DNA from 3 places in the Aureimonas sp. SA4125 genome. Region 3 is predicted to be linked to each of the others. Evidence: predicted binding sites of a transcription regulator. Region 3 holds the regulator's gene; each other region holds the start of a gene.
The links. The regulator PhoB, encoded in region 3, activates phosphate uptake and scavenging genes when phosphate is short. The targets are predictions, from matches to a motif close to TGTCATNNANCTGTCAT.

Region 1 (9,882 bases), 1.6 Mb from region 3:
GGGTGCGGCGAAGGCGGTGACCGGGCGCAAGGGCAAGGAGCTGTTCATGCCGCTGCGCCTTGCCCTGACCGGACGCGAGCACGGTCCCGAACTCGCCGAACTCCTGCCGCTGATCGGTCGCGAGCGGGTGCAGTCTCGTCTTCAGGCGGCCTGACGGGCCTCGGACCGGTCCTGCAGGAGGGCGGCCGGTAGCAAACTGCGTCGATCCGGCGAATGGCGTCAGCCGCCGCCGATGAGGATGCCGGCGGCGAGCACGAGAGCGCCGCCGACCACGACCTGGATCGTGGCGCGGGCGATGGGCGCCTCCATGAATCGGTGCTGGATCCAGACGATCGCCCAGAGCTCGACGAAGACGACCGCGAAGGCGATCGACGTCGCCGTCCAGAAGTCGGAGATCAGATAGGGCAGGGCATGGCCGAGGCCGCCTGCCGTGGTCATGATCCCCGAGGCGAGGCCCCGCTTCACCGGCGAGCCGCGCCCCGACAGGACGCCGTCGTCATGCGCGGCTTCCGTGAAGCCCATGGAGATCCCGGCGCCGACGGAAGCGGCGATGGCGACGAGAAACGTCGTCCAGGGATCGTGCGTGGCAAAGGCGGTGGCAAAGATCGGGGCAAGGGTGGACACCGACCCGTCCATCAGGCCGGCAAGGCCGGGCTGGACGAGTGTCAGGATCATCTGTCGGCGCGCGGTCTTGTCTTCGTCGGCGCGCGAACCCGGATCGAGCAGCGTCTCGGTCAGGTCGTGGGCCTTGTCCTTGTGCCGGCGTTCAGCCTCGGCGAGATCACCGAAGAGCCGCCGCGTCGTAGAAACGGCAGGCGGCCTCCTCCATGCGCTCGGCTTCCTCCCGCATCCGGTCGAGCCCGAGATTGGCGACGAGCCAGACCGGTTTGCGGGAGAAATACTCCGCCACGTGCTCGCGCCGGATCAGCGGGATCGAGCCGCTGAAGCGCCGCTCGTGCTCGGCGATCAGCGCCCGCCGGTGCTCGCCTTCCTCCACCTCCATGGCCCGAACACCGCCGCCGACGCCGGATAGTCGGCCAGCCGCTCGGCATAGCCGGCATAGATGCGAGCATCGTCCTCCTCGGAGGAGATGGCGAGCGACAGGACCTGCTGCTCCGTCAACTCGGAGAAACGCTTGCGGCCGTTCGCAAACTACACACCATACGTGCCCGTCCTCCGACTTTAGTTTGGAATTATTCCAAAGTGCTGGAGGCGGAATGTCATGGAAAATCCGGTGATCGGACGTCATCGACCTCGATGCCGCAGGCACGTGGTGACAGGAATCGGCCCGCATCGGCTTGCCTTGCGATGCGTACGCGATGGACGTGAGGCCGGGAGACAACGTTCCGCCGGGTCGCGCGTCGCCAGACGGCACGGGCAGGCCCGTTCCCGCCGACGGCAAAGGATTTGAAGACCCGTTTCAGCCTGCCCGCGACAGATGCAGCCGACGGCATAGCCGAAGCGACCGCGACCGCCGCCATGCGGCCGAGGGGATGGCGAGTGCCGGGCACCGAAAATTGCCAGCCGGTCGCAGATGGTGAGCCGGCCGACGGGGCTGCTCAGCGGGGCCGTGGGCCTGCCCCCAGGGCTCCCGACGCGCAGGTCGAGGCGCCTGGTGACCGTGATTGCCGCTCAGCTCCGCTGGACGGCCTCGGCGACGGCGATGGCGGCGATGTTGACGACGCCGCGCGAGGTGACCGACGGCGTCAGCACGTGCGCGGGGCAGGCGGCGCCCAGGAGGATCGGGCCGACATGCAGCGATTCCGTCATCGCCTTGACGACGTTCATCGTGATGTTGGCCGCGTCGAGATTGGGGAAGACGAGAAGGTTCGCCTCGCCCGACAGCGTCGACGTCGGCATGACGCGGCGGCGGATCGCCTCGTTCAGCGCGCTGTCGCCGTGCATCTCGCCGTCGATTTCGAAGTCGGGCGCCTGTGCGCGGACGAGTTCGAGCGCCTGGCGCAGCTTCTTTGTCTGCGGTGTCTCGTCGGTCCCGAAATTGGAATGCGAGACGAAGGCGGCCTTCGGCTCGATGCCGAAACGGCGGATCTCGGTCGCGGCGAGCAGCACCATCTCGGCGAGGTCCTCCGCGCTCGGATCGCGCTGGACATAGGTGTCGAGGAAGAACTTCGTGCCCTGCTGGCCGATGAGGAGGCTCATCGCGGCCATTTTCGTCGTGCCCTGGGCGACGCCGATGATCTGCCGGATGTCGCGGAGGTGCCGGACGAAATTGCCTTCGAGACCGCAGATCAGGATGTCCGCGTCGCCGCGCGATACCGCAACGCCGGCGATGACGGTGGTGTTGGTGCGCACGATGGTGCGGGCCGTCTCCGGATTGACGCCCTTGCGGCCGACCTTGCCGAAATAGTGGTCGACATAGTCGCGGTAGCGCGGATCGTCCTCGGGATTGACGACCTCGAAATCCTTGCCCGGCCGGACCCTCAGGCCATAGCGCTCGAGCCGCGAGACGATGACGGCGGGGCGGCCGACGAGGATCGGCACGCCGACCTTGTCTTCCAGCATCACTTGCGCGGCGCGCAGCACCCGCTCGTCCTCGCCGTCGGCGAAAATGACGCGCTTGCCGGAATTCTTGGCGATCTGGAAGATCGGCTTCATGATCAGCCCGGTGCGGAAGACAAAGCGGTTGAGGAGATCGAGATAGGCGCCGAAATCCTCGATCGGGCGCGCGGCGACGCCCGTGGCTTCCGCCGCCTTGGCGACGGCCGGGGCGATCTTCAGGATCAGCCGGGGGTCGAAGGGCGAGGGGATGATGTATTCGGGACCGAAGACCGGCGTGTCCGCGCCGTAGGCCTTGGCGGCGACGTCCGAGACTTCCTCGCGCGCCAGCGCCGCGATGGCGTCGACCGCGGCGATCTTCATCTCCTCGTTGATCGAGGTCGCACCGCAGTCGAGCGCACCGCGGAAGATGTAGGGGAAGCAGAGGACGTTGTTGACCTGGTTCGGGAAATCGGACCGGCCGGTGCAGATCATCGCGTCCGGGCGCACGGCGCGGGCGAGATCGGGCATGATCTCTGGCGTCGGATTGGCGAGCGCCATGATCAGCGGGCGTTCGGCCATCTTTTCCAGGAGTTCGGGCTTCAGGACGCCGCCGGCGGAGAGGCCGAGGAAGATGTCGGCGCCCTCGATGGCTTCGGAGAGCGTGCGCATCTCCGTCTCCCGCGCATAGACCTCCATCCAGCGGTCCGTGCGCTTGCCGCGGCCGACATGGACGACGCCGTCGATGTCGGTCGCCGTGATGTTCTCGAGCTTGGCGCCGAGCGCGACAAGCAGGTTGAGGCAGGCGATCGCCGCCGCGCCGGCGCCCGAGGAGACGATCTTCACCGTCTCGATCTTCTTGCCGGTCAGCTCCAGCGCGTTGCGCACCGCGGCAGCAACGATGATCGCGGTGCCGTGCTGGTCGTCGTGGAAGACCGGGATCTTCATCCGCTTGCGCAGCCGTTCCTCGACCTCGAAGCACTCGGGCGACTTGATGTCCTCGAGATTGATGCCGCCGAAGGTGGGCTCCAGCGCCGCGACGACCTCGACGATATGGTCGATGTCGGTGGCGTCGATCTCGATGTCGAAGACGTCGATGTCGGCGAACTTCTTGAACAGGACGCCCTTGCCCTCCATCACCGGCTTGGATGCCAGCGGCCCGATATTGCCGAGGCCGAGCACCGCGGTGCCGTTGGACAGGACGGCGACGAGGTTGGCGCGGCTGGTGTAGACGGCGGCGAGCGAGGGATCGGCGGCGATGGCGAGGCAGGGCGCGGCGACGCCGGGGGAATAGGCCAGCGCGAGGTCGCGCTGGTTGCCGAGAGGCTTGGTCGGCTGGATCGCGACCTTACCCGGCCGGGGATAGCGGTGGTAGAACAGCGCCTGTTCGTCGAGGTCGCCCGTCGACGGGCGTTCCGGCCCCTTATGATCTTCGGACATCCCACATCCCCTTTCATGCTCATACGTCGCGATCGGTCCTTAAACGATTAGGCCGCGAACTGGAAATTGCCGGCGACATTTTGCTGACAGGACCTGCCCGATAGCGGGGCCGAAGGCGTCAGAAGAAATGCCGGGACTTTCGGCACGTCACACGCATGCAATGAGAATCAGCCAATGCAGGTATCAAGGGGCGAACGGGACGAAATCGATGCAGCAGCTGAAGACGACTCGGCATTTGCGGACCCTCTTTATTTCCGATGTGCACCTCGGCTCCAAGGCCGCACAGGCCGAGTTGCTGATCGAATTCCTGCGCCTGCACGATGCCGAGAAGATCTACCTCGTCGGCGACATCGTCGACGGCTGGCGCCTGAAGCGCAGCTGGCACTGGCCGCAAAGCCATAACGACGTGGTGCAGAAGCTGCTGCGCAAGGCGCGCAAGGGCACCGAGATCGTCTACATCCCCGGCAATCACGACGAATTCCTGCGCGGCTTTCCCGGGCAGCATTTCGGTGGCATCGAGGTCAAGCAGAACGACGTCCACGTCACCGCCGACGGGCGCCGGTTTCTCGTGATGCACGGCGACGAGTTCGACGTCGTCGTCCGCAATGCGCGGCTGATCGCCTATCTCGGCGACTGGGCCTATGACACGGCGATCGCCGTCAATGTCGTCTTCAACAAGATCCGCCGCGTCCTCGGCTTTCCCTACTGGTCGCTCTCGTCCTGGGCCAAGCTGAAGGTCAAGAACGCCGTCAACTTCATCGGCACCTTCGAGACCGCACTGGCCGAGGAGGCGGCACGCCACGGCTGCGACGGCGTGATCTGCGGCCACATCCACCATGCGCAGATCGCCCGTCGCGCCGGCATCGAATACGTGAACACCGGCGACTGGGTGGAAAGCTGCACGGCGATTGCCGAGCGTCACGACGGCTCGCTGGAACTCATCCACTGGACCACCCTGCCGCAAGAGGCGCGGGCGCCCGAAGCCGGCATCGCCGAGGACGCCGTGGGCACGGCGGCGGTCGAGGCGGCCTGATGCGCATCCTGATCGCGACGGACGCCTGGAAGCCGCAAGTCAACGGGGTGGTGAGGACCTTGTCGAGCCTTGCGGGCGAACTGCGCCAGCGCGGCCACGAGGTGCTGATCGTCTCGCCGGAGGATTTCCGGACCTTTCCCATGCCGACCTATCCGGAAATTCGGCTGGCGCTCGCCGGCGCCGGACGGCTGGCAAGGATCATCGCCGATTTCGATCCGCAGGCTATCCATGTCGCGACCGAAGGCCCCGTCGGCCTTGCGGCACGGCGCGCGGCGCTGCGCGGCGGCCGGAGTTTCACCACGAGCTTCCACACCCGCTTTCCCGAATATCTCAGCCGTCGCCTGCCGGTTCCCGAAAACCTGAGTTACGCCTTCCTGCGTTGGTTCCATGCGCCGGCCAGCGCCTGCCTGGTGCCGACGGAGGCGGTGCGCCGCGATCTTGGCGCGCGCGGCTTCGGCAAACTCGTGACCTGGACGCGCGGCGTCGACCGGAGCGTCTTCAGGCCCAGGGCGCCGATCGATTTCGGCCTGCCCGGGCCGATCTTCCTGACCGTCTCGCGGATCGCGCCGGAGAAGAACATCGAGGCGTTTCTCGACCTCGACCTGCCCGGCTCGAAAGTGGTCGTCGGCGGCGGGCCGGGACTGGCCGACATGATGCGGCGCTATCCCGCGGTGCATTTCACGGGATCGCAGACCGGTGAGGCGCTGGCACGGCACTATTCCAGCGCCGACGTCTTCGTCTTTCCCTCCAAGACCGACACGTTCGGCATCGTCCTGATCGAGGCGCTGGCCTGCGGCGCGCCAGTCGCTTCCTATCGCGAGCCGGGCCCCCTCGACGTGATTGCGGGAACGGCCGCCGGGTCCATGTCGGATGATCTGCAGAGCGCCTGCCTCGCCGCGCTCAAGCTTGATCGCGCCGTCGCCCTCGAGCGCTCCCGGGCCTTCACCTGGGCGGCCTGTGCCGACATCTTTCTCGGCACGATCCGGTCCCGGGCCACGGAGCCCGCACTCGCCCTGGCGGTCTGATCCGTCGATCAGCCACCCCAGAGCGCCGCCGTCGGCGGCTGGACGGTGGATCCGGCGTAGACGAGGCCCGCGGGCCGGTCGACCTTCATCAGCAGGGGGCCGTCGAGATCGATGATGTCGGCGCCCTGTCCGAGCAGCACTGCGGGCGCCATCGACAGCGACGACGCGACCATGCAGCCGACCATGACGCCGAAGCCGAGGTTGCGTGCTTCCGTCACGAGCGCGATGGCCTCGGTCAGCCCGCCGGTCTTGTCGAGCTTGACGTTGACGAAGTCGTAGCGGCTGCGCAGGGCGGCGAGGTCTGTCGTCTTGTGCAGCGACTCGTCGGCGCAGACGGGGACGGCATGCGGGAGATCCGCCAGGATCGCGTCGCTCCCCGCCGGCAAGGGCTGCTCGACGAGGACGGCGCCGGCGGCAGCGGCGGCCTGCATGTTCTCGGCAAGGTTTGCCTCGGTCCAGCCCTCGTTCGCGTCGAGAATGAGCCGTGCACCACCGGCGGCGGCATGCACGGCGCGGATGCGATCGATATCGCCACTGGCCGCGCCGACCTTGATCTTGAGGAGCTTGCGTCCGGCGGCGGCTCTCGTGGCTGCAGCCATTTCCTCGGGCGAACCGAGCGAGATGGTGTAGGCCGTTTCCAGCGCGCGAAGGGGTGCCGGGCAGATCAGCGACGCGACGCTGCGGCCGGAAAGCCTGGCCTCGAGGTCCCAAAGGGCGCAATCCACGGCATTGCGGGCGGCGCCCGCCGGCATCAGGCGCTGCAGCTCCTGGCGCGAGATGCCGTTCTCGATCGCGGCGCGGGCGGTTTCGATCGTCTGGCGAACGCTGTCGATACTTTCCCCATAGCGCGCATAGGGCACGCATTCGCCCCGACCGGTGGTCGCCCCATCCTCGATGGTGGCGATGACGACGACGGCTTCGCGCTTGGAACCTCGGGCGATGGTGAAGGCCGCAGCCAGTTCGAAGCTCTCGACTGTTACAGAAAGACGACGCGCCATCAAAAAACCCTTTCGTTCGCGGCAAGCGTCGCGGATTGCGGTTACAAAGCGTGTAAGGACCGTTAACTCTGCAAATGCCGCCCTCCCGTTGCCGATCGGGCGCGCGGCAAATCGGAGATGGAATTTTGGCGTGCGAGCGCCGACGCTGCAAGTCAGCGCGGGAAGGTCATGACGGCGGATATGGTGGAGAGTTCGGACGCGGCCCTTCGCGTCGAGGCAGACGGGCGAAAGACGGTCGCTCCGGTCCTCGTCGCCGACAAGGAAGAGGGCGGGCTCGTGCTTGCCCTCAGCGGCGACTGGCTCGCCCGCACCATCGGCTCGATCGAAAAGACCGTTGCCGAGACAGGCGCGGCGGACCTTGGGCGCGCCGTGACGCTCGATTGCGGCGGGATCGGCAAGATCGATACTGCCGGTGCCTATCTCGTCGAGCAGCTGACGCGCAATCTCGGCGACCGGGGCGCCGCGGTCGAGGTGTCCGGCGTGAGCGCGAAGGACAATGCTCTGTTCGACGCGGTCCGCTCGTCGATGGACCGCGAACGGCCGGAGCCGGCACGGCGCCAGGGCTCGATTGTGACGGCAGCCTTCGCCGCCGTGGGTTCCGGCGTCTTCGCCATTCGCGACGAAATCGTCATCGGCCTCAACATCATCGGCGCATCGATCATTGGCGCCGGACGGCGCGCGACGGGCAAGACGCAGGTGCGCTTGCCCGCGATCATCACGCAGATGGACCGGATGGGCGTGCGCGCCGTGCCGATCATCGCGCTGATGAGTTTCCTGATCGGCGCCATCATCGCCCAGCAGGGCGCCTTCCAGCTGCGCAACTTCGGCGCGGAGATCTTCGTCGTCGATCTCGTCGGCATCCTGCAATTGCGCGAGATCGGCGTCCTTCTCACCGCCATCATGATCGCCGGCCGCTCGGGCAGCGCCATCACGGCCGAGATCGGCTCCATGAAGATGCGCGAGGAAGTCGATGCGCTGCAGGTCATCGGCCTCAATCCGATCGGCGTCCTCGTCTTTCCCCGGCTGGTCGCGCTGACGCTGGTGCTGCCGCTTCTCGCCTTCATCGCCGACATCATGGGCCTTGCCGGCGCGATCACCGTCACCTGGCTCTATTCCGGCATTCCGCCGGCCGCGTTCCTCCAGCGCCTGCGCGAAGCCGTCGATCTCGGCACGATCGCAGCCGGCCTGATCAAGGCGCCGTTCATGGCGATCATCATCGGCGTCGTCGCCTCGGCGGAAGGCATGAAAGTCGGCGGCAGCGCCGAGAGCCTCGGCCTGCACGTCACGGCCTCGGTCGTCAAATCCATCTTCCTCGTCATTCTCGTCGACGGTTTCTTTGCGATTTTCTATGCATCCATCAGCTTCTGACGCCATCGCCCCGGGTGAGGCCGACGCCACCGCGCCAGCGGGCGCGCCGGCGCTCGTCGCTGCCGCGGATGCCGACAAGCACGATGTGATCATCAAGGTGCGCGACGTCACGGTGTCCTTCGGCGAGAAGACCGTTCTCGACAAGCTCGACCTCGACGTGCGCCGCGGCGAGATCCTCGGCTTCGTCGGCGGATCGGGGCAGGGCAAGTCGGTGCTGCTGCGCACCGTCCTGGGGCTCAATCAAAAGCAGGCCGGCAGCATCGAGATTTTCGGCACCGACTACGAAACGGCGAACGACGACGAGCGGCTCGCGGTCGAGCAGCGCTGGGGCGTCCTCTTCCAGCATGGCGCGCTGTTTTCCTCGCTGTCGGTGCTGGAGAACATCCAGGTTCCGATGCGCGAGTATCTCGACCTGTCGCCGGGATTGATGAACGAGCTCGCGCGGCTGAAGATCGATCTCGTCGGCCTTGCGCCCGACGCCGCCGACAAGTTCCCTTCCGAGCTCTCCGGCGGCATGATCAAGCGCGCGGCGCTGGCAAGGGCGCTGGCCCTCGACCCGGACATCGTCTTCCTGGACGAGCCGACGTCCGGTCTCGATCCGATCGGCGCTGCCGATTTCGACGAACTGATCATGACCCTTCGCGATACGCTCGGGCTTACCGTCTACATGGTGACCCACGATCTCGACAGTCTGTACCAGGCCTGCGACCGGATCGCCGTCCTCGGCAACAAGAAGGTGCTCGTCGAAGGCACGATCGAGACGATGCTCGCCTCCGACGACCCCTGGGTAAAGTCCTATTTCCACGGTAAGCGCGCCCGCACGATTACACCGCGGGCAGCACCCGCCGCAGCCAGCACCAAAGAGGCGAAGTGATGGAAACCAGAGCGAACTATGTCCTCGTCGGCATATTCAGCGTCGTCGTCCTCGTGCTCTGCTTCGGCTTCGTGTGGTGGTCGGCCAATGTCTCCAGCCAGGACAGCCAGGTCCCGCTTCTGGTGCGGATCGAGGGCTCCGTCACCGGTCTCAGCGTCGGCAGCCAGGTGCTCTTCAACGGCCTGAAGGTCGGCGACGTGCGCAGTCTGAGGATCGATCCGAACAATCCGCGCGTCGTCATCGCCACCACGAAGGTTGACTCAACGACACCGATCACGACCTCGACGCGCGCCACGATCGGCTTTGCGGGCCTCACGGGCCAGGCCTTCATCGAGCTGAAGGGCGGCGACGTCAAGGAGCGCAACATCATCAGCTACGCCCAGGAGCAGGGCGCCGTGCCGGTGATCAAGGCCGATCCCTCCGATGTGACCGACATTCTCGCGACGGCCAAGGACATCGCCGAGCGTGCCGACAACATCCTCTCGCAGTTCGAAGGCATGGTCGCCGATGTCGGGCCGGCCGTCGAGACCACTGCCGCCAACATCTCGGCCACCTCGGAGAACGTCAAGGTCTTCACCGACAGCCTCGCCGCCAATTCCGGCCAGATCGATAATTTCCTGAAGAGCGTCAGCCGCCTCGCCGGGACCG
Region 2 (9,882 bases), 2.1 Mb from region 3:
CCCTCGTCGCCGAGAAGGTCGGTGACCCTCGGGCAAGGGGCGTCGCCCGGTTGGAGGGGACGGCGAAGGCCGGCCTCGACCGGATCGTCGCCGGCCATGGCCGGATCGATCAGGCGGTGGGTGTAATCGAAGGTGGGCCCCAGCAGCTGCCCGCCCGGCAGATCCTTGTAGGTCGCCGAGATGCGCCGCTCGATCGCCATCTTGCCGGTGTCGAGCGGGACGGCGGCGCCGAAGCGCGGCAGTGTCGTGCGATAGGCGCGCAGGAGGAAGATCGCCTCGATGAGATCGCCGCGCGACTGGCGCACGGCCATGGCGGCGAGTTCGACGTCGTAGAGCGAGCCCTCGGCCATCACCCGGTCGATTCCCAGCGAGAACTGTCCGGCGATCTGCTCCAGCGACAGCGCCGGAACGGTGCGGTCGCCGCGGCGCCGGTCGGCGAGCAGCTGATGGGCATTGGCGATGGCGGCCTCGCCACCCTTGACGGCGACGTACATCTCAGGCGCTCCGGATTTTCGTCGTGCGCGGCAGGCCGATGACCTGGCTGCCGGCGACGAGGAGGACGTCGACGCCGCGGGGAAAGAGGGCGTTGTTGATCGCCCAGTCGGCGAAGAAGACGGGGGACAGCGACTTTGGCGCGATGCGCGCTGATGTCTCGATGCCGGGACCGGAAAGCCGCAGCGCCGGCCCGCCGTCGAGCGATTCCAGCATCACGATGAGGGTCGCCGAGCGATCGGGATAGTCCGGGGTGCCGATCGCGAATGTGCTGAGATTCGGTACGTCTGCCCGAGCCGAACAGACGGCAAAGCGGGCCCTGGCAGGATCGGCGACGAGAATCGCGCCGGTCTGGAAGGAGACCCAGCGACCCGCCTCGCCGTCGTGGCGCAGGCCCTCGTCGAGCCAGACCGGCGTGTCGTAGTCGGCGAGCGCGGCGAGAATGCTGGCGGCCGCCGGCGCCAGGACATGCGGCGCCCGGACGCGGGACCCGAGATCGACCGGGGTGCCGGGTCGCGACATCGCCTGCATCACGCCCGCGAATATCGCCTGGGAATCGAAGACCGGATTGGTGAAGCCGCCATCGACGCCGCTGCGCGAAGAGGCGCGGTCGTTGCCATTACTCTCGGACGTGCTCATCAGTCTTCTCCTCTGACGACGGTGAAGAAGTCGACGCGCGTCGCCTGCGTCTCCTCGGCACGCTGCCGGTCGTCCTGGGCTTGCGCCGCCAGGACCGGCTCGACGATCTCGGCGCCGATGCGCTCGCGCCATTCCGGCCGCTGGAAGGCGGCATCGAGGATCGCGGCCAGTTCCGCCCGCGCCAGGTCGCGGCCGAGCACCATGGCGTGGCCGACTTCGCCGGAGCCGAGCCGCACCGTTGCCCGGGTGACGCTCGCCTCGCCGAGATTGAACGGCGCGCCACCGCCACCGATGCGCCCGCGCAGCATCACCAGACCGGCTTCGGGCCCGCGCAACGCCGTCGCCCGCATGCTGCCGCCAATGGCCCGCCAGCCGGCGGCGAGGACGGCGGTGTCGGCGATCGCGAAGGCCGCCATGGCGCGCCGTCGCCTTGCGATGTCTAGCGTCTGCTGGCCGGGAGAAGCATCTGCCATGTCTGTCCCTATTTGTCTATTTGTATAGACATCTACATCTGATGTCTGGTATCTACCGGCAAAGCCGTGACAGCACAATGACACTCGCTGCATTTCACGGAATTTCGCGGACGAGAGAGGGACAGGCCAGTGATCGCAGGGGATGAGGGCATTGCCCGTTGGCGCAAGGTGGCGGACGCGATCCGGGCCATGATCGCCGACAGCGAGGGGGCGATGGACCAGCTACCGGTCGAGGCGGTGCTGGCCGATCGGTTCCAGGTCAACCGCCACACGGTGCGGCGGGCGATCGCGGTCCTGCAGGCCGAAGGCATCGTGCGGGCCGAGCGCGGTCGCGGCACCTTCGTCGAGCGCCGGCCGGCGCGAATCGCCTATCCCGTCGGCGCGCGGACGCGGTTCTCGGAGAACATCACCAGCCAGTCGCGCCAGCCCGCCGGCCGGCTGATCTCCTCGGGACGCGAGCCGGCGACGGCAGCGATCGCCGGGGAGCTGGGGCTGAAGCCCGGCGCGCCGCTGCACCGGCTGGAAACGCTGAACGTCGCCGACGGCCTGCCGATGTCGATCGCCACGTCCTGGTTTCCGGCCGAGCGCTTTCCCGGCATCATCGCCGCCTATGCCGAGACCGGCTCGATCACAAGGGCGCTCGCGGCCGAAGGTGTCGACGACTACCGACGCAAGGAAACCCGAGTCTCCGCCGCCAGGGTCTCGGCCCGCGACGCCGAGCATCTCGCCTGTCCCGCGGACGCCGTGGTGCTGGTCACCGACTCGGTCAATCTCGACACGGAGCACCAGCCGATCCAGTTTTCGCGTGCGCGATTCCTGGCGGACCGGATCGAGATGGTGTTCCGGACCTGAGCGTCCGCCCGTCCTCGGTGCGGAACACCCAGGCGGAGATCGTGCCAGGTGCCCGGACGGCGGCATCGGCAGGAACCCTTCGTCGGCCGGGGATGTTCGGCTGAACGGCACCGCGACAGGATCTTACGACTCGTGACCAGCCGGAAATGCAAGGAGCAACGATGGAAAAGCTGCCGGACGAACCCAACCAGCGCATCGGCAAGCCGTGGCCGCCGTTCATGGACTATATCTTCGATGCCAACATGACCGATGGCACCGTGCGCATGATCGGCTCGATTGCGGTGTTCGCGATCGTGCTGGGAGCGGTGTTCTGGATGCTGGACTGAGGGTGCTGCGGGCTTCGTGACAGAGACGAATTCCTCATGTGCCTCCGTCCTCCCGGGCTTGAACCGGGATGAAGTCGAAATTTCCGAGCCGGGTCGAGCGCCGTCGACCCCCTCCTGAACCGAAGGATTGGGAGAGTGCCTCGGCATGAGGCCCGGCTCAAGGCCGGGCTGACGAGCCTGCGAGGGTCGCGCCAGGAAGCCGCCTGACGTCCGCGGATAGACCCGCTCGTCAGCCTATTCCCTTCGAGATTGACCTACAGCCAGATCGGGTTCGACCAGGCCTGCTTGCCGGCCTCGTCCATCACCACGACGCGGCACCAGTCGCCGGTGAAGCGCTCGATCGGCAGGTCGGCATGGGTGAGCGCCTCGCCGCCGACGTACTCGGCGCGGCTGCCGCGGCCGACGATGGCGACGCCGGCGGCGGGCGCGCAGTCGACGCTGATCATCTTGCCGGCGACGACGATGTTCTCGATCACCGGGCCGCGCGAGGAGTAGAAGGCGCCGGCCTTCATCGCCGAAAGCAGCGCTTCCGGCTCGTTGGCTTCCGCCTTCACCATCATCCAGCCGCCGAGATAGTCATGGCTCTTGAAATGCGCGTCGTCGGCGGCGTAACCGGTCAGGCGATGACCTTCCGACAGGAGCGCGTCGAGAAGGGCCGTGCCGTCGGGCCGGTCGCATTCGAGATGGCAGCCGGTATTGTAGACCTCGACGGAATGGGCAATGCCGGCCATCTGCCGACCGTCCTCGATGGTCAGCTGCGACCACTGCGGATGGGCGATGCCGAGAAAGGCGCCGGCCGCGACCGCCCGCTTGGCGAGAGACACCGCATCCTCGCCATCACCGAGCTTTTCGAAGTCCAGGGGCAGGCCGCAGGCCAGGAGATGCCAGAGCTCGCCATGGCTGTTCTGAAGCGCGTGGATCTCCGCGCCGAAGATCGTGGTGAAGTCCGCGGTTCGATAGGCCGTGGTGTCGACGACGGGGAAGCCGAAGCGCTCCATGAAGTGATCGGAGAGGCAGAGGAAGTCGTAGCCCGCCTCGCGATAGGTACGGCAAACCTCTTCCGGTGTGCGCACGCCGTCCGAGGCGGTCGAATGGGTATGGATGTTGCCCCTATAGAATTGCCCGGGATTGGTGAAGGCGGTCTGTCCCATGCATGCTCCGATTCTGCTGATGCGGCGGACCTTAGCGAGGCTCCTTGTCGGCGTCATGACGGACTAACATCCCACGCGAGCGCACACGGGCCGCGTCGCCGCAGCCCGGCATGACGATCGCGCGAGACGTTTTGCTTCAGGTTGACGACCGTCGATTCCCTTCGTAAGCCAGAGCTCCGGACTGGGCACCCGGGAGGAGGCGAGGCATTGAATTCGCAGACTTTGATCGCGCGGCCCGAGGGCGGCGCGGATATGACCCGCGATCGCATCGCAGCGCTCAAGAACGGCCTGCAGGACGGGTTGATCGGCTGCGAGGCGCTGGTCGAGCGCCTCCTGATCGGGCTTCTCTCCGGTGGCCATCTCCTCGTCGAAGGCATGCCGGGTCTTGCCAAGACACGCGCCGTCAAGCGCCTGGCCGAGGGCCTCGAAAGCACCTTCCACCGCATCCAGTGCACGCCCGACCTGATGCCGGCCGACATCACGGGAACGCCGATCTGGCAGCCCGACCGCGGCGGCTTCGAGTTCGCGCCGGGCCCCGTCTTCGCCTCCCTCGTTCTCGTCGACGAGATCAACCGCGCGCCGCCGAAAGTGCAGTCGGCGCTGCTGGAGGCCATGGCGGAGGGCCAGGTGACCGCGGGCGGCGAGACGCACCGGCTGCCCGACCCGTTCATGGTCGTCGCCACGCAAAATCCGATCGACCAGGAAGGCACGTTTCCGCTGCCCGAGGCGCAGCTCGACCGGTTTCTCATGCATGTCGTCGTCGGCCTGCCCGATGCCGCCGCCGAGCGGCGCATTCTCGATCTCGTCGAGGCGGAGACGGTCATGCATTCCGGCGCCATGGCGATGAAGCTGACGCTGGCCGAGGTGCGCGCGGCGCGCGAGGCGGCGATGGCGGTGCACCTTTCGCCGGCGATCAAGGATTTCATCGTCCGCCTCGTCACCGCGCCCCGCAGCGCGCCGAAGGATTCCGACATCGGCAAGGCGATCGAGCACCCGGCCTCGCCGCGCGGCACGCTGGCGCTCGCCGCCGCCGCCAAGGCGCGGGCCTATCTCCAGGGTCGTGACTACGTCATGCCCGAGGACGTGTCGGAACTGGCGCCCGACATCCTGGCGCACCGCACGCTGCTGACCTGGCGCGCCAGCGCCGATGGCGCGACGCCGCGCGGGGTGATCGCCATGCTGCTCGACCATGTCAGGCCGCTCTGAGGGCCGCGCCGTGGACAGCGCGAGCGGGGCGGGGCCCGGAGGGATGGGACCTGGCCCTTCCGGAACCAGCCTTGCGACCGAGCACCTGTTGTGGATGCGCCACCTCATCGAGGCCGGCGAGGCCGGGTCGGGGGCACGCACGATGATGCTGCCGGGCGGCATCGTCACGCGCCGGCGTGGCCGAGGGCTGGAGACCGACGACATCCGTCCCTTCATGTATGGCGACGACGTCCGCCACATCGACCGCAACACCACGGCGCGCACCGGCCGGCTGCATGTGCGCACCTTTCGCGACGAGCGCGAGCGCTCGGTTCTGCTCGTGGCCGATTTTCGGCCGTCCATGCTCTTTGGCACCAAACGCGCCTTTCGCTCGGTGGCGGCGGCGGAGGCCCTGACGCTTGCCGGCTGGCGCGTCGCGGGGCAGGGCGGCCGTGTCGGCGTCTTCGCCGGAACGGGGCGCCAGAGCTTCTTCCACCGGCCCGGCGCCGGCGACCGCGCGATGAAGGCCGTTGCCGGGCGGCTCGCTGCGGCCCATGCTGCCGCGCTGGCCGCGCCCGGTCCCGTCGAGGATCCGCCGCTCGCCGCGATCCTCGAATCCGCCGCCCGCGCCCTGCCGCATGACGGTACGCTGCTCGTCGCCACCGCGCTCGATCATCCGGGTGCCGAGTTCGACGCGGTCATGCGCGATATCGCGCACAAGGCCGCCATCGACGTCCTTCTGGTCGCCGATGCCTTCGAGATCGAGACGCCGGAGGGCAGCTATCCCTATCTCTCGGCGGACGGCCGGCGCGAAATGGGCGAGATCCGCGGGCTCCCCTCGACGCGCGACGTCGACCGGCGGCTCCGGCGGCTGGAGCTTCTCGGCGCCCGCGCGCTCCTCGTCGACGCCGCGCTGCCGCCGCTGGATCTCGCCGGTCTGATCGAGGGCTTCGATGCAAGACGCCGATAAGATCCTCGCCGCGCTCCGGCCGCCGCATCTGCCGCCGGCCGCCAGCGCGCTGACGCTCGGCGACCTCGCTTTGCCCATCGCGCTCGGCCTTCTGCTGGCGCTGGTGGTGGCGCTTCTCTGGCCGACACGGATCAAGGGTCGGCGCCGGGTTCGGATGAACGTCCTCGCCGAACTCGCCGCCGCGCGGTCGCTGCCGCCGGAGGCGGCGGTGGTGGCCGAGGCGCGGCTCCTGCGCAAGATGGTGGTGGCGCGGGACGGGACGGCCGCCGCTCTCGCCGGGCCCGACTTCGCCACCGCCTGCGACCGGCAGTTCGGCACCGACTTTTTCACCGCGGGTCCGGGACGCCGGTTGACCACGGCGCTCTATGCGCCGGGCGGCGCATCGGAAGCCGAGGACATCGGCGCGGGGCTGGAAAGCCTCTTCCGCGGCATCAGGGCCTGACGATGGTCGCGCCCTCCGCCTTCGACTTCGCCTGGCCGCTGGCCTTTCTGCTGCTGCCGCTGCCGTTTCTCGCCATGCGCTTTCTGTCGCCCTCGGGCGAGGCGGGCGGCGCGCTGCGTGTGCCGGAGACGCTCGTCGCCGATTTCGCCGACGGGCAGGCGGTCCTCTCCTCGCAGAAGCGGCGCCTCGTTCTGTCCTGGCTGCTGTGGATCCTGCTGGTCCTCGCCATCGCCGGTCCACGCACGGTGACGGCCGCGCCCGCCGCGCCCGCTTCCGGCCGCGACATCGTGCTCTCGCTCGACGTCTCCGGCTCCATGGAGCGGCCGGACTTCGAGGTGGCCGGCGAGAAACGCCGGCGCATGGACGTGTTGAAAACCCTGGCGCGGACCTTCGTCCTCGGCCGCGCCGGGGACCGTATCGGTCTCGTGATCTTCGGCGAGCGGGCCTATGTCGCCGCGCCCCTGAGCTTCGACGTCGCGGCGGTGGCGAAGATCGTCGACAGCCTCGATGTCGGCCTTGCCGGCCGCTCTACCGCCATCGGCGAAGGGCTGGGTCTCGCCTTGAAGAAGCTCTCCGACAGCGATGCGCGGTCGAAGATCGTGATCCTTCTGTCCGACGGCGCTCAGAATGCCGGGACCGTGCAGCCGGGCTCGGCGGCGGAACTGGCCAGAACGCTCGGCATCCGCGTCGACACCATCGCCATGGGGCCGATCGATCTCGGACAGGGCCAGCGCGGCGACGAGGGCGTCGACGTCGCGACGCTGTCGGGCATCGCGGCCGAGGCGGGGGGCACCGCCTACCGCGTGCGCACCACCGAGCAGCTGACCGAGGTCATGGCCTCGATCGATGCGCTGGAGACAAGCCCAAGCGACGCGCCCGCGACGATCGTCCATGCCAGCCTCTGGCCCTATCCCGGCGCGCTGGCGCTCGGCATCTCCGGGCTGATGATGCTCGGCCGGAGAGGACGGCGATGATCGCGGTCGGCGAATTCGGCCTGCTCCGGCCGTTCTGGTTTCTGGCTCTGCCGCTGGTCCTCGTCCTGGCGGGCCTCGCGGCCCGGCGGGTTGCCGCGCTCGGCGGCTGGACGAAGGTGATCGACCCCGCATTGTTCGACGCCATCGCGGCGCGTGGCGCCGTCGTCGCCGGGCGGGGACGGCGCAGCCTGACGCTGGCGGCGCTGGGCGCGCTGATCGCGGTGGCGCTGATCGGCCCCGCCGTCGAGCGGCCTGCGATCGACAGTTTTCGCAATCTCGACGGCACGGTCGTGGTTTTCGACCTGTCGAAATCGGTGGCGGAGGCGGCGGGTTTCGAGACGGTGCGCAGTGCCGCGCAGACGGCGCTCGCCAACTCCGGCACGCGTCAAGCGGCGCTCGTCGTCTATGCCGGCGAGGCCTTTCTCGGCAGTCCCTTCACCTCGGACCACGCTGCGCTGTCGCGCACGATCTTCGGCCTCGATGCCAAGACCGTGCCGGTCGCCGGCTCGCGCCCTGCGTTGGCGCTCGATCTGGCGCTCGATCTCCTGCAAGGGGCCGGCGTCGTCGCCGGCGACATCCTGCTCGTCTCCGACGGCGGTCATTTCGGCGAGGAGACGCGGGCTTCGGCCTTGCGCATCCGCGATGCGGGCTTCCGCATCGACACGCTGGCCGCTCCGTCGGCCGTCGGTCGCGACGGCAATCCGGGCGAGCTCGCGGCGCTGGCGGCCCTGACCGGCGGCGTCTCGGGCGATGCCGAGACTCCGGACGCTCTCGCCGCCGCGCTCGCCGACAATGCCGCGCGGCGGATCGGCGAGAGCGAGTTCCAGGCGCTGGCCTGGCTCGATCTCGGGCCGCTGCTGCTGGTGCTGGCGCTGTTCCCGGCGCTGATGCTGTTCCGGAGGGCGCTGTGATGCGGATGCTTCTCGTCCTGGCGATCGCCCTCTGTTCCGCCGTCTTCGCTTTTGCGGGGGAGGGCCGCGAGAGCGTCGCGCGCCTCTTCCTCGCGGCGGGAATGCCGGGGATCGCGGCAAGCCTCAGCCATCAGCCCGCTTTTGCCGGCTACGCGCTTCTGCAGGCCGGCGACTACGTCGGGGCGGCCCAGTTGCTTGCCGAGCTGCAGGACCCGGTCTCCACCTACAATCGCGGCGAGGCGCTGGCGCGGCTCGGCGATGTCGGGGCGGCGCTGGAGTCCTACGACCGGACGCTCGCCTCGCACCATGTCACGCGCTCGCTCGTCGCCGATGCCGGCGCCAACCGGCAGCTCCTCCTCGCTTTGGCCTCGCTCGACCTGCAGGGCGGCGGGCACGCCTCGACGAATGCTGCGGCCTTCGGCGAAAAGGATCGGTCGAGCGGCGATCCGAACGACGGCGGCTCGGAGACGGCGACCTCTGGCGCCGGCCGCGCCGGCGACAAGGAATCGGATTCGCAGGCCAAGGCGCCCGGCGGCAGCCGTGTCGCCCGACTCGGCAAATCGCGCGAGGGCGACGGCTCCGGCGTCGGCGACGCGCGCGGCTCGGCTGGCGATGCGGGCGGTGCCGGCCGTTCCGGCGGGCAGGCGAGCGCGGCCGTGATCACCATGGCCGAGATGCAGCGCAACGTGCAGAAGCGCGCCGAGGAGCGCTCGGTGCCGGCCACGAAGCAGTGGCTGAAGACACTGACCGACGATCCCGGCGCCTTTTTGAAACTGCAGCTCGTCGCCGAGATGGAGCGGCGCAAGCGTGAGGGGCTCGCCCTCGACCCGCTGGCAGACACCTGGTGAGCGCGATGAAGAAGCTCCGCCGGGTTCTGTTCGGGCTTTCTGTCGTCGCGGGCGTCGGCCTCGGCGCCGCGTCGGCCCATGCGGGCGACAGGCCACCCGAGGCCTTCGGCGAGGTCAGTTTCGAGATGCCGGAAGGCGGCGCCTATGCGCAGGAAATGATCACCATGGTGGTCCGCTTCTATTTCAAGACGCGGGCGACGACCGAGCAGATGGAACAGCCGAAGCTCGAAAAGCTCGGCTGGGTGCAGCTCGGCCGCGACACTTGGGCGCCGACGAAGATCGGCACCGCCAACTGGTTCGGCGTCACCCGCCGCATCGCCGTCTTCGCGCCCGAGGCCAAGACCTACGACATTCCGCCCTTTACCCATCATGTCACCCTGATCGACGCGGAGGGCGTACGCTGGAAGGTCGATGCCGTCTCGAAGCCGGTGCAGCTTGAAATCCGCAAATGGACCGGCAAGACGGACGGGCCCGAGGACGAGGACGTCTGGTGGCTGCCGGCGCGATCGGTCGAGATCAAGGACAGCTGGACGGTCGATCCGACGGCGCTGAAGGCCGGCGAGACGACCCGGCGGCGGGTGGACGTCACCGCGGTCGGCACACTCGCCGAACAATTGCC
Region 3 (9,882 bases):
CGATGTTCGTCGCGCTGCCCGTCGGTCTTTTCGCGGCGATCTACATGGCCGAATTCGCTTCGCCGCGGGTGCGCAACGTCGTCAAGCCGCTGATCGAGCTGCTCGCCGGCATTCCGACCATCGTCTACGGCTTCTTCGCGGTGCTGGTCGTCTCGCCCCTGCTACGCGATTGGGCCGGGTCCGCCGGCATCCAGATGTCGCCGACGGCGGCGATCGTGCCGGGTCTGGTGATGGGAGTGATGCTGATCCCCTTCATCTCCTCGCTCTCCGACGACGCCATCACGGCCGTGCCGCAGGCCCTGCGCGACGGTTCCCTGGGTCTGGGCGCGAACAAGGCCGAGACGATCACCCGCGTTCTCCTGCCGGCCGCGCTTCCCGGCATCGTCGGCGGCGTCATCCTCGCCACGACGCGCGCCATCGGCGAGACGATGATCGTCGTCATGGCCGCCGGCCTGACCGCAAACCTCACCGCCAACCCGCTCGACGGCGTCACGACGGTGACCGTGCAGATCGTGGCGCTCCTGACCGGCGACACCGAGTTCGACAATCCGAAGACGCTCGCCGCTTTCGGTCTCGGCCTGACGCTGTTCCTCGCGACGCTCCTCCTCAACCTCGTGGCTATCCAGATCGTCAAGAAGTATCGGGAACAGTATGACTGACATTCCTTTGACCGACCGACTCGCCACCCCGACCGCGAGGGAGACGACCCGGTCCCGCATCAGGGCGGGTCTCGCCGGACGCAAGAGCGCGCAGCGGCGCCTGAAGATCTACGGGATCGCCGCGATCGTCTTCGCCCTGACCATGCTCGGCGTGCTGGTCTCCTCCGTCATCTCCACGTCGCTCCCGGCCTGGACGCAGACGCAGATCCTCCTCGACATCACGGTTCCCGAGGGCGGACCCGGCGCGCCGACCGCCAACTACGGAACCGTGGTCGACAATGCCGTTGCCGCCCTGTTTCCTGCCGCAGAACGCGACCGGGCCGAGCTTCGGCGACTGACGTCGATGCTGAGCAACGGCGCCCAGTACTGGATCCGCGACGCCATGGCGGCGACCAGTGCGGCACCGGGAACCGTGGTGCCGATCTGGGTCCCTGTGTCCGACGCCTATGAGCAGTTGTACGAGGGCATCATCCTCGCCTCGACGCCGGAAAATCGCCGGCCGCTCAACGACGGTCAGATCGATCGGTTCGAGGAACTGCAGCAGCAGGACCGGGTGCGCTCGGTGCTCGACTGGGGCCTCATCAACAACGCCGACAGCCGCTTTCCGGAACTCGCCGGTCTGCGGGGCGGCCTCGTCGGCACCTTCTACCTCCTCATCGTCTGTCTCTGCGTCAGCGTTCCCATCGGCGTCGGAGCCGCCGTCTACCTCGAGGAATACGCCCCGAAGAACAAGTTCACCGATTTCATCGAGATCAACGTGAACAATCTGGCGGCCGTGCCCTCGATCGTGTTCGGTCTGCTCGGCCTTGCTTTGTTCCTCGGCTTCTTCGGCATGCCGCGATCGGCCCCGCTCGTCGGCGGTCTGGTTCTGGCGATCATGACGCTGCCGACCATCATCATCACCACCCGCAACGCGCTGAAGGCGGTTCCCCCGTCGATCCGCGAGGCGGCTCGCGGCATCGGCGCCTCGGAGATGCAGGTGATCGGCCATCACGTCCTGCCGCTCGCGCTGCCGGGCATCATGACCGGCGTCATCATCGGCCTGGCTCAGGCCCTCGGTGAAACCGCGCCGCTGCTGCTCATCGGCATGAACGCCTTCATCACTTCTGCGCCGGACTCGATGCTGGAGGCCTCGACCACCCTGCCGACCCAGATCTTCATCTGGTTCGACAGCCCGGAACGTGGTTTCGTCGCCCGGACGAGCGCTGCGATCTGCGTCCTTCTCGTCGTTCTCTCCTTCATGAACATCATCGCAATCATTCTTCGCCGCCGCTTCGAGCGGCGCTGGTAAACGGGCGGATCCAGTATGATGGAAAACTTTCAAGCGACGCTCAATAAGGGTCCTGCCGTGAATACGAACCGTCCCGTGAAGATGAAGGGCGAGAACGTCTCCGTCCATTACGGCGCCAAGCAAGCGCTGTTCGGTGTCAGCCTCGACGTCTTGGAAAACCAGGTCACGGCCCTGATCGGTCCGTCCGGTTGCGGCAAGTCGACCTTCCTGCGCTGCCTCAACCGCATGAACGATACGGTGTCGTCGGCCAAAGTGACCGGCAACATCACCCTCGACGGCGACGACATCTACGATCCCTCGATCGACGTGGTCGAACTGCGGGCCCGCGTCGGCATGGTGTTCCAGAAACCCAATCCCTTCCCGAAGTCGATCTTCGAGAACGTCTCCTACGGCCCGCGCATCCACGGCCTGGCGAAGTCCAAGGCGGACCTCGAGGAGATCGTCATCACCAGCCTGCGCCGCGCCGGCCTCTATGAGGAGGTCAAGGATCGGCTCGACGAGGCGGGCACCGGCCTTTCCGGCGGCCAGCAGCAGCGTCTCTGCATCGCCCGCGCAATCGCCGTCTCGCCCGAGGTGATCCTGATGGACGAGCCCTGCTCGGCGCTCGACCCGATCGCCACCGCCAAGGTCGAGGAACTGATCGACGAGTTGAAGCAGAACTACACCATCGTCATCGTCACCCACTCGATGCAGCAGGCGGCGCGCGTCAGCCAGGTGACGGCGATGTTCCATCTGGGCAACATCGCCGAGGTCGGGCCGACCGAGAAGATGTTCCAGAACCCCGACGACAAGCGCACCCAGGACTACATCACCGGCCGCTTCGGCTGAGCCGGCCAGGCACCAGCGCACCCACGAACAACAGACGGGACGGGCGGGCGGTCGCGAGGCCGCGGCTTTGACCGAGAGAACCGGGAGACCACACATGGACGAACATATCGTCTCATCCTACGACGACGAACTGAAGTTCATCGTGCGCCGGATCTCCGAAATGGGAGGCCAGGCCGAGCGCATGGTCGAGCGTTCCGTTGCGGCGCTGATCAACAGCGACTGGGGCCTGGCGCAGTCGGTCGTGGCCGATGACATGCTCCTCGACGCTGCCCAGCGCGAACTCGACGAGCGCGCCATCATGACCATCGCCAAGCGCCAGCCGATGGCGCAGGACCTGCGCGAGATCGTCGGGGCCATCCGCATCTCCAGCGATCTCGAGCGCATCGGCGATCTCGGCAAGAACATCGCCAAGCGAGTCATCGCCGTGCACGAGCACCAGCAGCCGATCAAGCTGGTGCGCGGCATCGAGCATCTGTCGGAACTGGCGATCGAACAGCTGAAGGAAGTGCTCGACGCCTACGCGTCGCGCGATCACCTGCGCGCCCAGACGATCCGCGATGCCGACGAGGACATCGACGCGATGTACACCTCGATCTTCCGCGAACTCCTGACCTATATGATGGAGGATCCGCGCAACATCACCGCCTGCACGCATCTCCTGTTCAGCGCCAAGAACATCGAGCGGATCGGCGATCACGCCACCAACATTGCCGAGACGATCTTCTACATCAAGACCGGCCAGCAGATGGAAGCCGACCGCCCGAAGAACGACACGACGGCGTCGATGACCATCGAACTGCCCGGCAGCGCGCCGGCGCCGGGCGGCGCAGGGGAATAATGGCATGAATGCGCGGATCGCCGTTGTCGAGGACGAGGAGGCGCTCTCCGTCCTCCTGCGCTACAATCTCGAGGCGGAAGGCTACATCGTCGACACCATCGCGCGCGGCGACGAGGCCGACATCCGCCTGAAGGAGATCGTCCCCGACCTCCTGATCCTCGACTGGATGCTGCCGGGCCTTTCCGGCGTCGAGCTCTGCCGGCGGCTGCGCACGCGGCCGGAGACCGAGCGCCTGCCGATCATCATGCTGACCGCGCGCGGCGAGGAATCCGAGCGGGTGAGGGGCCTGTCGGTCGGTGCTGACGACTATGTCGTGAAGCCCTTCTCGACACCGGAACTGATGGCACGGGTGCGCGCCATGCTGCGGCGCGTGCGGCCGGAGAAGATCTCGACCCTCCTGAATGCCGGCGACATCGATCTCGACCGCGAAACCCACCGCGTCCGCCGTCTCGGTCGCGAGGTGAAGCTCGGACCGACGGAATTCAAGCTGCTGGAATTCTTCATGCAGTCGCCCGGGCGCGTCTTCTCGCGCGAGCAATTGCTCGACGGCGTCTGGGGCCGCGACATCTATGTCGACGAGCGCACCGTCGACGTCCATGTCGGGCGCCTGCGCAAGGCGATCAACCGCGGCCGCCAGCGCGACCCGATCCGCACCGTCCGTGGCGCCGGCTACGCCCTCGACGAGAACTTTTCCGCCAGCGCGAAGGCGGTACGGCCGGGCATGCCAGCGGTGGCAGGGGCGCGCGACAGCGCGGCGGAGTAGCGCTCTCGCCTGCAAGGCGGCCGTCCGGACGCCCTCGCAATTGCCTGGAAACGGCGCATACTGCGGGCTGGCCCCGGAGACTCCCATGGCAGAGAGCAAATGGGAGATTGGTCTTGGATCCGTCAATCTGGCGGCATCCGCGCTCATCGCGACATTCACCATTTTTGCGTTCACAGGTCAGAACGAGCTGTTCACCGAGCAGGGCAAGCAGAGCGATCAGCTCGGCACCCTGATCGCGGAGACGGCATCGCTCAACCGGAAGGTCGACACCGTCGTCGATCGTGCCGCGCAGATCGAGCGGAAGATCGAGATCTCCCAGCTCAGTCCGAGCGTCATGATGGCGAAGGCGGGTTTTCCGGTGACGTCGGACGTGCAGCTTGTCTGGCTCGGAGACGAGATTGTCGCGTTCCCGCGCTCTCCGGAAGCCGAGCAGATCCTGAAAGACAAGAAATACCTGCCGCTGCAGGTGGATCCGACGATAGCCGGCTATGTTCTCGACCAGCGCGCCGCCAGCATCGTGAAGCAGGTGCTCGACGGCATGAACGTCGACGGAACGCCGAGTCCCTGGCGCCCATAGGTTCAACCGGACCCATCGCCTCTGCCGCAGTGACCTCTGGGCCGCATCCGAACGCTGGAGCGCCGCTTGGTCCGGCAATGCGCCGCCTCATCCGGCAGCGCTTGTCGCTTAGCGAACGCGTCGACGCTCGGAGACCGGCTGAAACGCGATCTTGGCGTGGTAGAGGCAGTAGGGCGAGGCGTCGTTGGAGTGGTTGCCGCAGAAGCGGAACTCCGGCGACAGCGGATCGCCCAGCGGCCACTTGCAGGTCCGCTCGTTCAACTGGACGAGGGTCAGGTTGCGCGAGATCGGCACGACCTCGGCCGAGACGAGCGGCCGGGGCTGCTCGGCCACGGCGTCGATCTCTTCTTCCATCTTCAGGGCCGTGGCGCCGTGCGACCCGCCGCCGCTCGAGCGCATGATGCGGGGAGCGGACTGCATCGAGACGAGGCGAGCCGGCATCTCCATTTCGACGACCGATTCCACCACCGCGGCGGCCGCGACCTTCGGCTGCGCCTGCTCCTGCGCGGATACATGCGCTTTCGCCCGTCCCTCGAGCTTCAGGCGGTGAACCTTGCCGATGACCGCGTTGCGGGTGACGCCGCCGAGTTGTCCGGCGATCTGGCTCGCGCTCAGCCCCTCGGTCCAGAGTTTGATCAAGAGATCCACTCTTTCTTCCGTCCAGCCCATCACGAGCTCCTATTCTGTGCTACGGCAGAATCCCTCCCCGGCTTCCAACCATGGTTGGAAAGGGGTACAACATATATTGGTAGATTAGGGCCTGCCGCACGAAATCTAGTATCTGAAGGAAATTTACCCTATCGCGTGACTCGGTGACAAGAGTCGCGGGGAGCGTGTGGAATCGAAATGTCGCTTTTCCCCAGATACCGCGGAAGTTTGTCAGGGTTCGATCGCGAAAAACGCTTGTCAGTGGGGCCGTCATGAGCATAGCGCGCTCTCTGGAAAAGCCTGCCACCCGTATCGATTGACAAGCTCGCCGGGGCGCGTGGTATAGCTCAAGGCCACGCAATGCATCATCGGCCGCCGATCGAAGCCTGCCCCTGCGGCAGGCTTTCAGCATTTCCGGGGCCCCGGAAATCACCTCGAGCCTTCGGATACCGCCCGCCGGGCACACAGCGAGTTCCTGTCATGCCGAACGATTCCGCTCCCGTTTCACCCCTGTTCTCGACCTACGCCCGCGCGCCCCTGCGCTTCGAGCGAGGCGAGGGCGTCTGGCTGGTGACGGAGGAGGGGCAGCGCTTTCTGGATCTCGGAGCGGGCATTGCCGTCAACGCGCTCGGCCATGCCCATCCCCATCTCGTGGCGACACTGAAGCATCAGGCCGAAAAGCTCTGGCACACCTCCAATCTCTACGAGATTCCGGGGCAGGAGCGCCTCGGCGCGCGGCTAACGGCGGCGACCTTCGCCGACAAGGCCTTCTTCACCAATTCCGGTGCGGAGGCGCTCGAATGCGCCTTCAAGACCGCGCGGCGCTACCATTTCGTCAACGGCAATCCCGAGCGCTTCCGCATCCTCAGCTTCACCGGCGCCTTCCACGGCCGGACGCTGGCGACCATCGCCGCCGGCGGCCAGGCGAAATATCTCGAAGGTTTCGGCCCGAAGGTCGACGGCTTCGACCAGGTGACGTTCGGCGACCACGCTGCCTTGAAGGCCGCGATCGGGCCGGAGACGGCGGCGATCGTGATCGAGCCGATCCAGGGCGAGGGCGGCATCCGCTCGGTGCCGCCGCAGTGCCTGCGCGGCCTGCGCGAGCTCTGCGATGCCGAGGGCATCCTTCTGATCTACGACGAGGTACAGACGGGAGTCGGCCGCACCGGCAAGCTCTTCGCCTATGAGCATTCCGGCGCTGCACCCGACATCATGGCCGTCGCCAAGGGCATCGGCGGCGGTTTCCCGCTCGGCGTCTGCCTGGCGACGGAAGAGGCGGCGCGCGGCATGACGGCGGGAACGCACGGCACCACCTACGGCGGCAATCCGCTGGCCATGGCCGTCGGCAACGCCGTGCTCGACGTCGTTCTGGCGGAGGGTTTCCTGGAGCATGTCCGTGACATGTCGCTGCGCTTCAAGCAGTCGCTGGCCTCGCTCGCCGACCGCTACCCCGACGTCATCGAGGATATTCGCGGCGAGGGCCTGCTGCTCGGCATGAAGGCGAAGGTCCCGAACACCGTGCTCCTGACTGAGCTGCGCAATCACGGCGTCCTCACCGTGCCGGCTGGCGACAACGTACTCCGCATCCTGCCGCCGCTGATCATATCGGCCGACGAGGTGCGCGAGGCGATCGATCGGATCGAGCAGGCGGTGTCGTCATTGTCGCTGGGCGCCGCGAGGAAGTCGGCATGAGCGGGGCGACGCAAGCCCCGAAGCATTTCATCGACATCGCGGACATGCCGGCGGCTTCGCTGCGCAGCATTCTCGACGATGCCGTCGCCCGCAAGGGCCTCGGCCGCGACGGGCCGCGGCCGCTGCAGGGCCGGGTGCTGGCGATGATCTTCGACAAGCCCTCCACCCGCACGCGCGTCTCCTTCGACGTGGCGATGCGCCAGCTTGGCGGCGAGACGCTGTTCCTTTCCGGTACGGAGATGCAGCTCGGCCGCTCCGAGACGATCGCCGACACGGCGCGCGTCCTGTCGCGCTATGTCGACGCCATCATGATCCGCACGACCTCGCACGACCGGCTCCTGGAAATGGCGGAGAATGCGACCGTCCCCGTGATCAACGGCCTCACCGACGACACACATCCCTGCCAGATCATGGCCGATGTCATGACCTTCGAGGAGAAGTGTGGACCCGTCGCCGGCAAGACCTTCGCCTGGAGCGGCGACGGCAACAACGTCCTGAACTCGCTGATCGAGGCGTCGAGCCGCTTCGGCTTCGCCTTGCGCATCGCGACGCCCGAGGGCTCCGAGCCCGACGCCGGGCGTATCGCGCGGGCCCGCAGCGAGGGCGGCCAGATCCTGACGACCTTCGACCCCGTCGAGGCCGTCACCGGCGCCGACTGCGTCGTCACCGATACCTGGGTGTCGATGGGCCGCGAGGATTTCGCCCGCGGCCACAACGTCTTTGCGCCGTTCCAGGTGAACGAGCGGCTGATGGCGCATGCCGCCCCCGACGCGCTCTTCATGCACTGCCTGCCGGCGCATCGCGGCGAGGAAGTCACCGACGGCGTCATCGACGGTCCGCAGTCGGTCGTCTTCGACGAGGCCGAGAACCGGCTGCACGCGCAGAAGTCGATCCTGGCCTGGTGCTTTGGCGAGGCCGGTCAGCATGGCTGATCCGGACAGCGGTCTCGGCGCCGAGACCGGCAGTGCCGGACTCGGGCGCCATCTCGGCGAGTTCGGCTTTGCCGGCGATGATGCGGTCGTGCCCTTCGCCGTCGAGAATCTCGATGCGCGCGGCCGTGCGGTGCAGCTCGGCGCCATGCTCGACGCCATTCTCGGCCGGCACGATTATCCCGAACCGGTCGCGCGCCTCCTCGCCGAGATGATCGTCCTCACCGTCCTCCTCGGGACGTCGCTGAAGTTCGACGGCAAGTTCATCGCGCAGACGCAGACAGACGGCCCCGTCGATCTCCTCGTCGTCGACTTCACCACGCCCTCCAGCGTGCGCGCCTATGCCCGCTTCGATGCCGAACGCGTCGCTGAGGCCGAGGCCGCCGGCCAGACCGATCCCGAGACCATGCTGGGCAACGGCACCATGGCGCTCACCGTCGACCAGGGCGGCCACAGCCAGCGCTACCAGGGCATCGTCGCGCTCGAAGGCGCGTCGCTCGAAAAGGTCGCGGAGGGCTATTTCCGCCAGTCCGAACAGATCCCGACGACTGTCCGGCTGGCCGTCGCCCGCATCGCCCGGCGCGGCGACGGAGGATTTCGCGAATCCTGGCGCGCCGGCGGCCTGATCGCGCAGTTCCTGCCCGAGGCGTCCGAGCGCATGCGCCTGCCCGACCTTCCCGGCGGCGACGCCCCGGAGGGCGCCGAGGATGGCTTGGGTTTCGAGCCGGACGACGCCTGGACCGAGGTCAAGGCACTGGTCGAGACCGTCCACGCGTCGGAACTCGCCGATCCCGAAGTCGGCGTCGAACGGCTGCTCTTCCGCCTTTTCCACGAGCGCGGCGTGCGCGTCTTTCCCCCGACGCCCGTCGAGGACGACTGCAGCTGCTCGCGCGAGAGGATCAAGGCGGTCCTCTCGAACTTCTCCGCCACCGAGATCGCGGAAAGCGTCGAGGACGGCAAGATCGAGGTCACCTGCGAATTCTGCAGCGAGAGCTACGTGTTCTCGCCGGACGAATTCGCCAAGGGCTGACATTTACGCTCAGTTCAGCAGCCGTTTCTCCGGTGCGTCGAGCGAAAATGCCGGGATCTCGACCTCGAAGATGCGGCCGCCGGCGGTCTCCATGACATAGTGCCCGCGCATGATGCCCGATGGCGTCGGCAGGGGGCAGCCGGAGGTGTAGCTGAAGCTGTCGCCGGGCGAGAGCACCGGCTCCTCGCCGACGACGCCCGGGCCGCGGACTTCCTCGACATGGCCGTTGCCGTCGGTGATGTGCCAGTAGCGCGACCTCAACTGGACGGTATCGCGGCTGCCGTTTTCGATCGCCACCTTGTAGGCGAAGACCCAGCGCCCGGCTTCCGGCATCGATTGATGCTCGAGATAGACCGGCGTCACCGAAACGGTGATATGGCGCGTCGTCGCCGTATAGTCGCCTTCGGGCTGAGGCTGGTGGGGATCGGTTTTCATGCGCCGTTATCGCCAACGGGCGGGCTCGGGTCAATGCGAAGCATCGGCCGGTGCGCGTTGGGGCAGGCAGGGAGAAGAGGATGCTCGACGGAAGCGTGAAGGCACGCCTCGATCCGGCGCTCGACGCACTGGCGCGGCAACTGCACCGGGCCGGCTTCAGTGCCGACGCGGTGACGGTGGCGGGCTTCGTGC

Region 1: the regulator PhoB is predicted to act here: its motif matches at 4,009-4,025, upstream of Sa4125_RS13240 (UDP-2,3-diacylglucosamine diphosphatase).
Region 2: the regulator PhoB is predicted to act here: its motif matches at 1,671-1,687, upstream of phnF (phosphonate metabolism transcriptional regulator PhnF).

The regions. Positions count from the first base shown of each region.
Region 1 is NZ_AP025032.1:2,805,578-2,815,459, reverse strand. It holds gene gltX (glutamate--tRNA ligase) at 1-154, shown strand, start outside; partial or broken gene mbfA (iron exporter MbfA) at 220-1,122, opposite strand; gene Sa4125_RS13245 (NADP-dependent malic enzyme) at 1,633-3,936, opposite strand; gene Sa4125_RS13240 (UDP-2,3-diacylglucosamine diphosphatase) at 4,145-4,969, shown strand; gene Sa4125_RS13235 (glycosyltransferase family 1 protein) at 4,969-5,994, shown strand; gene dgcA (N-acetyl-D-Glu racemase DgcA) at 6,003-6,992, opposite strand; gene Sa4125_RS13225 (ABC transporter permease) at 7,161-8,360, shown strand; gene Sa4125_RS13220 (ABC transporter ATP-binding protein) at 8,341-9,234, shown strand; gene Sa4125_RS13215 (MCE family protein) at 9,234-9,882, shown strand, end outside.
Region 2 is NZ_AP025032.1:3,344,948-3,354,829, reverse strand. It holds gene Sa4125_RS15900 (carbon-phosphorus lyase complex subunit PhnI) at 1-494, opposite strand, end outside; gene phnH (phosphonate C-P lyase system protein PhnH) at 496-1,131, opposite strand; gene phnG (phosphonate C-P lyase system protein PhnG) at 1,131-1,604, opposite strand; gene phnF (phosphonate metabolism transcriptional regulator PhnF) at 1,734-2,456, shown strand; gene Sa4125_RS15880 (hypothetical protein) at 2,618-2,782, shown strand; gene Sa4125_RS15875 (CehA/McbA family metallohydrolase) at 3,037-3,933, opposite strand; gene Sa4125_RS15870 (AAA family ATPase) at 4,186-5,139, shown strand; gene Sa4125_RS15865 (DUF58 domain-containing protein) at 5,183-6,088, shown strand; gene Sa4125_RS15860 (DUF4381 family protein) at 6,072-6,530, shown strand; gene Sa4125_RS15855 (VWA domain-containing protein) at 6,533-7,504, shown strand; gene Sa4125_RS15850 (VWA domain-containing protein) at 7,501-8,415, shown strand; gene Sa4125_RS15845 (hypothetical protein) at 8,415-9,263, shown strand; gene Sa4125_RS15840 (BatD family protein) at 9,260-9,882, shown strand, end outside.
Region 3 is NZ_AP025032.1:1,209,680-1,219,561, forward strand. It holds gene pstC (phosphate ABC transporter permease subunit PstC) at 1-659, shown strand, start outside; gene pstA (phosphate ABC transporter permease PstA) at 652-1,950, shown strand; gene pstB (phosphate ABC transporter ATP-binding protein PstB) at 1,969-2,778, shown strand; gene phoU (phosphate signaling complex protein PhoU) at 2,873-3,616, shown strand; gene phoB (phosphate regulon transcriptional regulator PhoB) at 3,621-4,379, shown strand; gene Sa4125_RS05545 (hypothetical protein) at 4,465-4,956, shown strand; gene Sa4125_RS05550 (GcrA family cell cycle regulator) at 5,065-5,625, opposite strand; gene Sa4125_RS05555 (aspartate aminotransferase family protein) at 6,085-7,296, shown strand; gene argF (ornithine carbamoyltransferase) at 7,293-8,228, shown strand; gene Sa4125_RS05565 (Hsp33 family molecular chaperone) at 8,221-9,255, shown strand; gene apaG (Co2+/Mg2+ efflux protein ApaG) at 9,265-9,690, opposite strand; gene Sa4125_RS05575 (CDP-alcohol phosphatidyltransferase family protein) at 9,771-9,882, shown strand, end outside.